2 regions of the Arthrobacter sp. Z1-9 genome follow, and region 2 is predicted to be linked to the other one. Evidence: riboswitches for the same ligand, from Rfam matches in the RefSeq annotation. Region 2 holds a riboswitch; the other holds the start of a gene.
The links. Region 2 has a riboswitch for cyclic di-AMP ahead of M1D93_RS04905 (M23 family metallopeptidase). Riboswitches for the same ligand answer to the same signal wherever they lie in the genome.

Region 1: linked by a shared signal. The riboswitch ahead of M1D93_RS10730 (LysM peptidoglycan-binding domain-containing protein) and the one ahead of M1D93_RS04905 (M23 family metallopeptidase) in region 2 are both predicted to bind cyclic di-AMP.

What each region holds. Positions count from the first base shown of each region.
Region 1 covers NZ_CP096456.1:2,325,079-2,328,381, forward strand. The annotation lists gene M1D93_RS10725 (dienelactone hydrolase family protein) at 1-768, opposite strand, end outside; cyclic di-AMP (ydaO/yuaA leader) riboswitch at 1,068-1,239, shown strand; gene M1D93_RS10730 (LysM peptidoglycan-binding domain-containing protein) at 1,243-2,097, shown strand; gene M1D93_RS10735 (protein adenylyltransferase SelO) at 2,216-3,303, opposite strand, start outside.
Region 2 covers NZ_CP096456.1:1,048,444-1,051,746, forward strand. The annotation lists gene M1D93_RS04900 (metal-dependent transcriptional regulator) at 243-938, shown strand; cyclic di-AMP (ydaO/yuaA leader) riboswitch at 1,085-1,296, shown strand; gene M1D93_RS04905 (M23 family metallopeptidase) at 1,307-2,128, shown strand; cyclic di-AMP (ydaO/yuaA leader) riboswitch at 2,257-2,439, shown strand; gene M1D93_RS04910 (C40 family peptidase) at 2,510-3,184, shown strand.

The sequences.
Region 1 (3,303 bases), 1.3 Mb from region 2:
GAAGACTGCGGCCTTGATATCCGGCACTTTGGCCAGGTCGGGGGCGGGGCCGTAGAACGCAGCCGTGGCCTTCAACCCGTCCAGGTCGGTGGCCGCCTGCCAGGTGATTCCGCCGCCGAAGCAGTAACCGGTCATGGCGATTCGGCCGCCGTCCACGAAGTCCTGCCCTCGGAGGTACTCCAGTGCCGCGGCAAAGTCGGCAACGTGGCGCTGGGCACCCGCCTGGGTAAGGGCACCGGGAACAGCGTCGCGGTCCATGTTCGCAGTCCCGCCCTCACGGCTGAGCAGATCCAGTGCGAGAGCCACGTATCCGGCTTTCGCGAAGCGACGGGCAACATCTTCGATGTGGGGTGTCAATCCGCGGTTCTCATGGCAGATCAGCACTGCGGGGCTGCGCTCCCCCCGCTCCGGCCTGGCCTGGTACGCGCTGACTGAGGTTCCACCGGACGGAAACTGTACGGTCGCCGTCGCCATCCCCGGTGCACCCTCCGGTACGGAAAGCGGGCTCTTCGCCCCGGGCACGGCACCGGAACCGGCAGTCCCGGCGGCTGAGGATGTTGAAGGCTCCGGCGTAGGCATGGGGTCGGTGCTCCGCGGTACCTCACCGGGAGTACAGCCCACCAGCAGCATTGCCGCCGCGGCCGCCGCCATACTGCCGGTGATGAAGGCAACCCTGCGGGTGAAGGTCCGCTGGCTCAGCGCGCCGGCACGGTAGTCATCAAAAAATTCCTCGATCAGGTATTTCTCGTACTTGCCAAGCTGGGTCACTGTGCCTCCTCGCCGGTGCGGAACATCCTCCTCCGCGCCGCCCCTCCGGGCAAGGTCCCGCGGGCACTTTTCAACGCCCTTTATTACTTTGTGACCAAGAACACCGCCTGCGGCAGCGGCGCGCCTGTTTCGTCTCGTCAGGCCAGTATGGCAGCGAAATCTATTCGATGGCCAAATGCGATAGAACCGCCTCGTATGTTACCCAAATGTGACAATGCAGCAGGAAACCGGTTATGGTCTTCAGGTGTCCCTCTCAGACGGGACATTCCCGTCAGTATGCCGAGCCCTGCCACTGAACCGGGATTCAATCGCTTTCCAGCTGGCAGGGACGGGGGAACCAAGTTTCCGCGGCCTCATACGAGGCCTTGGGGTTAAGTCGATAGCACCTTCGTACTTTACGGAGTTGCTCCCGGCCGGGTATCTCCAACCCGAACCCGACAGCTCACCCCGCAGGCATGGGAGAGGCGATCAACCGTGTCAAAAAATTCCACCACCCCCCGTCACCGCGCGACTCCGGCCGGCTCCATTGCGCTCCAGGGCCTGGCTGTCTCAGCCAAGTCGCTTGGCCGCCCGGCGCTCGCCGTAGCCGCAGCTTCAGGCATTGCATTCGGTGTGGGAGCGCCGGCCCACGCAGGCGTCACCGGTCCGGACACCACTGAGACCACCAACACCCAGGCTTATGCAGCACCGGCTGCTGCAGTGGCTGCCCCCGCGGCGGCTGCAGCCAACGTGCACACGGTCGTCTCCGGCGATACCCTGGGCGCCATCTCGGCCGCCAACGGTGTAGCCCTGAATGACGTTCTGTCCGCCAACGGGCTGTCAATCAGCACGATCATCTTCCCCGGTGACCAGATCCAGATCCCCGGCGCCGGCTTCGTTGCCGCCGCTCCGGCCGCTGCTCCTGCTCCGGCTGCTCCCGTTGCTGCCCCGGCTAACACCGGAATGAACCTGTCCTACGCCTCCGTTGCGCCTGCTCCGGCACCCGCTCCGGCACCGGCACCCGCACCGGCCGCCCCGGGCACCGGCACCGGCGCAGCCATCCTGGCTGCCGCTTACGGCCAGCTCGGCGTCCAGCAGGACTGCACTGCCATGGTGGAGAAGGCTCTCCGCTCGGTCGGCAAGAGCGTCGGCGACCTCGCCCCCGGCCAGTTCTACCAGTACGGCTCCACTGTGGGCACCCCCGTCCCCGGTGACCTGGTGATCACCGCCGGTCACGTCGGCGTCTTCGCCGGCAACGGCCAGGTTGTCAGCGGTGGCGTGGACGGTTTCAAGACCGAAGTCCACTCCATCAGCTGGCTCGGCGGCGCTTCCTTCGTTCGCGTAGCGTAGTCACACCACCCGAACAGGGGCGGCAGACGGGATTGTTCCCGGCTGCCGCCCCTGTTGTGTTGTCCGGCTGTTTTGTCGGGTCCTTCCAGCAGGGAGCACTCAGGTGTGCCGTGGAGGCTCAGGTGCCGCAGAAGGTCTGGTAGCTGCCGAAGTCCTCCGGCGCCCCCTCGGTGTAGCGTTCGAGCCCCGGCCGCTCGTGGAAGGGTGCACGGACCACCTCCAGGAGCCGGGTGAACGGATCAAGGTCTCCCTCCGTTGCTGCGGCGAGCGCTTCCTCTACCAGGTGGTTGCGCGGTATGTAGGCGGGGTTGACCCGTTCCATCATGCCGGCGTCGGGTTGCAGGGCACGCCACCGCTCCGCCCATGCGTCAAAGGCAGCCAGGTCAAGGACCATTCCGCGGGCAGGGCGGATATCTCCCCTTGCCGCATGGCCCAGGTTCCGGAAGAACGATGTGTAGTCGAGTGGTCCGTCCTTCAAAAGAGCCACCAGCCCGTCCACCACTTCCGAGGCTTCCTCAGCCTCGGCACTTCCCGCCGGTGCCTCCGCTACACCCAATTTGGTTTTCATCCCGGCGAACCAGGCGTCGCTGTACTGGCGGCGGAACTTCCCCAGTGCCTCCACGGCAGGGGTTACGGCCTGTTCCTGGTCCTCGTGGAAGAGCGGCAGCATGGCCTCGGCCAGGCGGGCCAGGTTCCATTCGGCAATTACGGGCTGGTTGGCGTAGGCATAGCGCCCGCCAACGTCGATGGAGCTGTAGACCGCGGCAGGATTAAAGGCGTCCATAAAGGCGCAGGGCCCGTAGTCGATGGTTTCCCCGGATATGGTCATGTTGTCCGTGTTCATCACGCCGTGGACGAATCCCACCAGCATCCACTGGGCCACCAGCGATGCCTGGGCGGCCACCACCTTTTCGAAGAGCGCCAGGTAGGGGTTCTCTGCCTTGGCGGCATTCGGGTAGTGGCGGCTGATCGCGTGGTCCCCCAACCGGCGCAGGAGGTCCACGTTTTCGGTGGCCCTTGCGTACTGGAAGCTGCCCACGCGCAAGTGGCTGCTGGCCACCCTTGTCAGCACTGCCCCGGGAAGCATCGTGTCGCGGCGTACCGGCCGGCCGGTGGCCACCACCGCCAGGGACCGCGTTGAGGGGATGCCGAGGGCGTGCATGGCCTCGCTGACGAGGTACTCCCGCAGCATGGGTCCGACGACGG
Region 2 (3,303 bases):
GGACGGGTGTTGGTGGCCGGCAGCCGTCGACGACTGCAGCCAGGGGCCTTCCTCATTCTGCCTGAACCGCTGTATCGGCGGGAACCGGAAGCGTCATAGTCCAGCCAATGAGACGCCCCGCTCCCGTCCAGGTGAACTATTAGGACAAAGTCAAAATAGGCTAAGCTTTTCCACGGACTACGTCGCGGTGAAGGCGATACGGTGGGACAACGCTAGGTACTGTGCTCGAGGAGCTGAGCTGGATGACGGATCTGATCGATACTACGGAGATGTACCTTCGGACCATTCTGGAGCTCGAGGAAGAGAACATCGTTGCCCTTCGTGCGCGTATCGCCGAGCGGCTGCGCCACTCCGGTCCCACCGTCTCCCAGACCATCGGGCGTATGGAGCGCGACGGCCTGGTGGTTGTCTCCGGCGACCGCCATCTGGAGCTCACGGAGACAGGCCGGAAGCGTGCCACGGAAGTGATGCGCAAGCACCGCCTGGCTGAACGACTTCTGGCCGATGTGATCGGGCTGGACTGGGCCTATGTCCACGACGAAGCCTGCCGCTGGGAGCACGTCATGAGCGAGCGGGTGGAACGGCGCATTTATGAGTTGCTGAACCATCCCACAGAGTCTCCTTATGGGAATCCGATTCCGGGCCTTGCTGCCTTGGGCGGGGTATCGTCCCTGGGTTTCGCCGACGGAGCGATGAGCCTTCTGGAGGCGATGAAGTCCTACGGGCCAGCCTCCGTGGTGACCATCAGCCGCCTTGCCGAGCCCATCCAGGTGGAACCCGAGCTGCTCTCCCAGCTTGATGAGGGCGGCATCCGGCCGGGCGCCGCTGTGTCCCTGGAGCGGGTGGGCGACTATATCTCGGTCCGGGTTCCGGGGATCGAGGGTGCGCTGGAGCTGCCTCCGGAGGTTGCCGCACACGTGTTTGTGGCGCTCAGCTAGAAGGCATTGAGCTGGTGCCATACCCGGTGTGAAGTGCGTTACGCAAAGATAACGGAATTGTTACTTTCGGGCTTAAGCATCTATAGTTGAACCAAGCGTAGATAATAAAAAGTTACCTGATCTGGAGCCGAGCTCTGCCAGCGGATCAGGAGCACGAGTCGTAACTGGCAGAGGCGGGGGAACCACAAGCGGCAGCGGGGGACTGCCTTGGGGTGAAGTCCGTCAGCAGCAAGCCTCTTCCAGTGAAGGATTCCTCCGGGGATACCTCTGTGCCGAAGCTTGCTTACGGCGGACCGGGTCATTGAACTCTCTGACCCGAATCCGACAGCTAACTTCGCAGGCTTTCCAGAGAGGAACCCTTCTTGTCCATGCAGAATTCCAGGGGACGCCGCCGCGCGGCGGTCCCTGCTTCGACACCGCGTGTTGTCGAAGTCATCACCTCGGAGCGCCCCCGCGATCCGCACCGTGATGCGCGCCGCCGTCGGGGTCCCTTCCGTCAGGTCACAGAATTCGCTGCTGCCAGCGGGATCGGCCAGAAGGCCGGAATCGCCCTGGCCACGACCGGACTGGTACTCACCGTGACCGTACCGGCCACCAGCCCCGTGATGGCGACAGATGCCTCCGGATCCACTCCTGTTGCTGCGTCCGCTGTTGTGCCCCAGCCCCAGGTTTCCGCGGAAGCCGGGGCCCAAATCGACTTCAGCCGCTCCGCTGTGGTCACGCAGGCGGACCCGGACGGCAAGCTGAAGCAGCTGCTCAGCGCCCAGTCCGCGGGCGCCATCACCCCCGCCGCCTCCGCAGGAAGTCTTGGCGCCCCGCTCGCTGCTTTGAGCACTGCTTCCCCGTTCGGCTACCGGGTCAGTCCGATCACCGGAGGCTCCGGGGACTTCCACCGCGGACAGGACTACGTGGCCCAGTGCGGCACCTCTGTTCTGGCCGCAGCCACTGGAACGGTCACATTCGCCGGCTGGCACCAGTACGGCGGCGGCAACCGCGTCGTAGTGGATCACGGCAACGGCCTGGAAACCACCTACAACCACCTGTCGTCCTTCAGCGTGAAGGAGGGGCAGACAGTCTCCCGCGGTGACGTTGTGGCCCTCAGCGGGACCACAGGAGCTTCCACGGGCTGCCACCTCCACTTCGAGGTCCAGGTCAACGGCGAAGTTGTTGACCCGACCGGCTGGCTTTAGTCAAATGACGGTGAGCTATCACATGATGTTGACATCCCGTGACCTGAATGTGACATTCAGTCAAAACTGCTGTACCGTCTAACTCGCGTCAACTTTTCCGAAGTTGACGCTCTTGTGCGGATTGCCTAACTCTGCCACCGCTCAAGGTCCGTTCGCATTTCATCGTCTGGCAGGGGCGGGGGAACCAATTTTGGCCTTCAGCTCTTCGAAGGCCTTGGGGTTAAGTCGCACAAGCTTCCCAGGAAGCCGCGCGGCCGGGTGACTCCCATCCGAATCCGACAGCTCACCTCGTAGGCATTGGGAGAGGCTACCTTCGTGTCTTCACGCCATAATTCTGCGCGCCACCGTGCGCAAACGGTTCGCACCAACCCCCTGGACTCCATGTCCAAGGCTGTTAGTGCCAATGCCGGGACAGTAGGTCGCCAGGCTGCAGTCATCGCAGCTGCCTCGGGACTCATCCTGACCATGGGCCTGCCGGCCACCGCAGCGGACACCACCGCTGGTGTCTCCGCTTCCACGGAGTCCGGATCCGCAGAGACCGTCCTGGCCGTTACGGCGGCACCCACGGCTACGGTTTCCTTCGAGCGCCCCGAGGTTACGACCACCCCGGCACCCGTTGTTGAGCGGGTAGTTGCGCAGTCGACGGACTCAGACGATGACGAGGGTGTTGCCACTGCCTCCACCGCGTCCGTTGCGGAAAAGGCCGTAGAGACAGTAGCCTCCGCTTCCACCTCCGGAATTGCCGGCCTCGCCTACACCGGCATCGGCCGCCCGTACGTCTGGGGCGGCACCACCCCCAACGGCTGGGACTGCTCAGGCTTCACCCAGTGGGTTTACGCCCAGGCCGGGATCAGCATCCCCCGTGTCAACGCGTGGACTGCAATGAAGCCCACCTCCACGCCGCAGCCGGGTGACCTGGTCATGCAGAACGGCGGCGCGCACGTCGGCATCTACGTCGGCAACGGCATGATGATCAGCGCCCTGAACCCCTCCCAGGGAACGCTGCTGCACTCGGTAGCCGCTACCGGCTCCTCCGCATTCTTCACGATGAACTAGTTCTTCGACCCCACGGTCCAAGGGCTTTTTCTTTGCCCAAACACGCTCTTCGCTAAATCACCACACATCCCCGTTCGGGGCGTGCCGGCGTACCCCCAAGATGCCGGCGCGTCCAAACA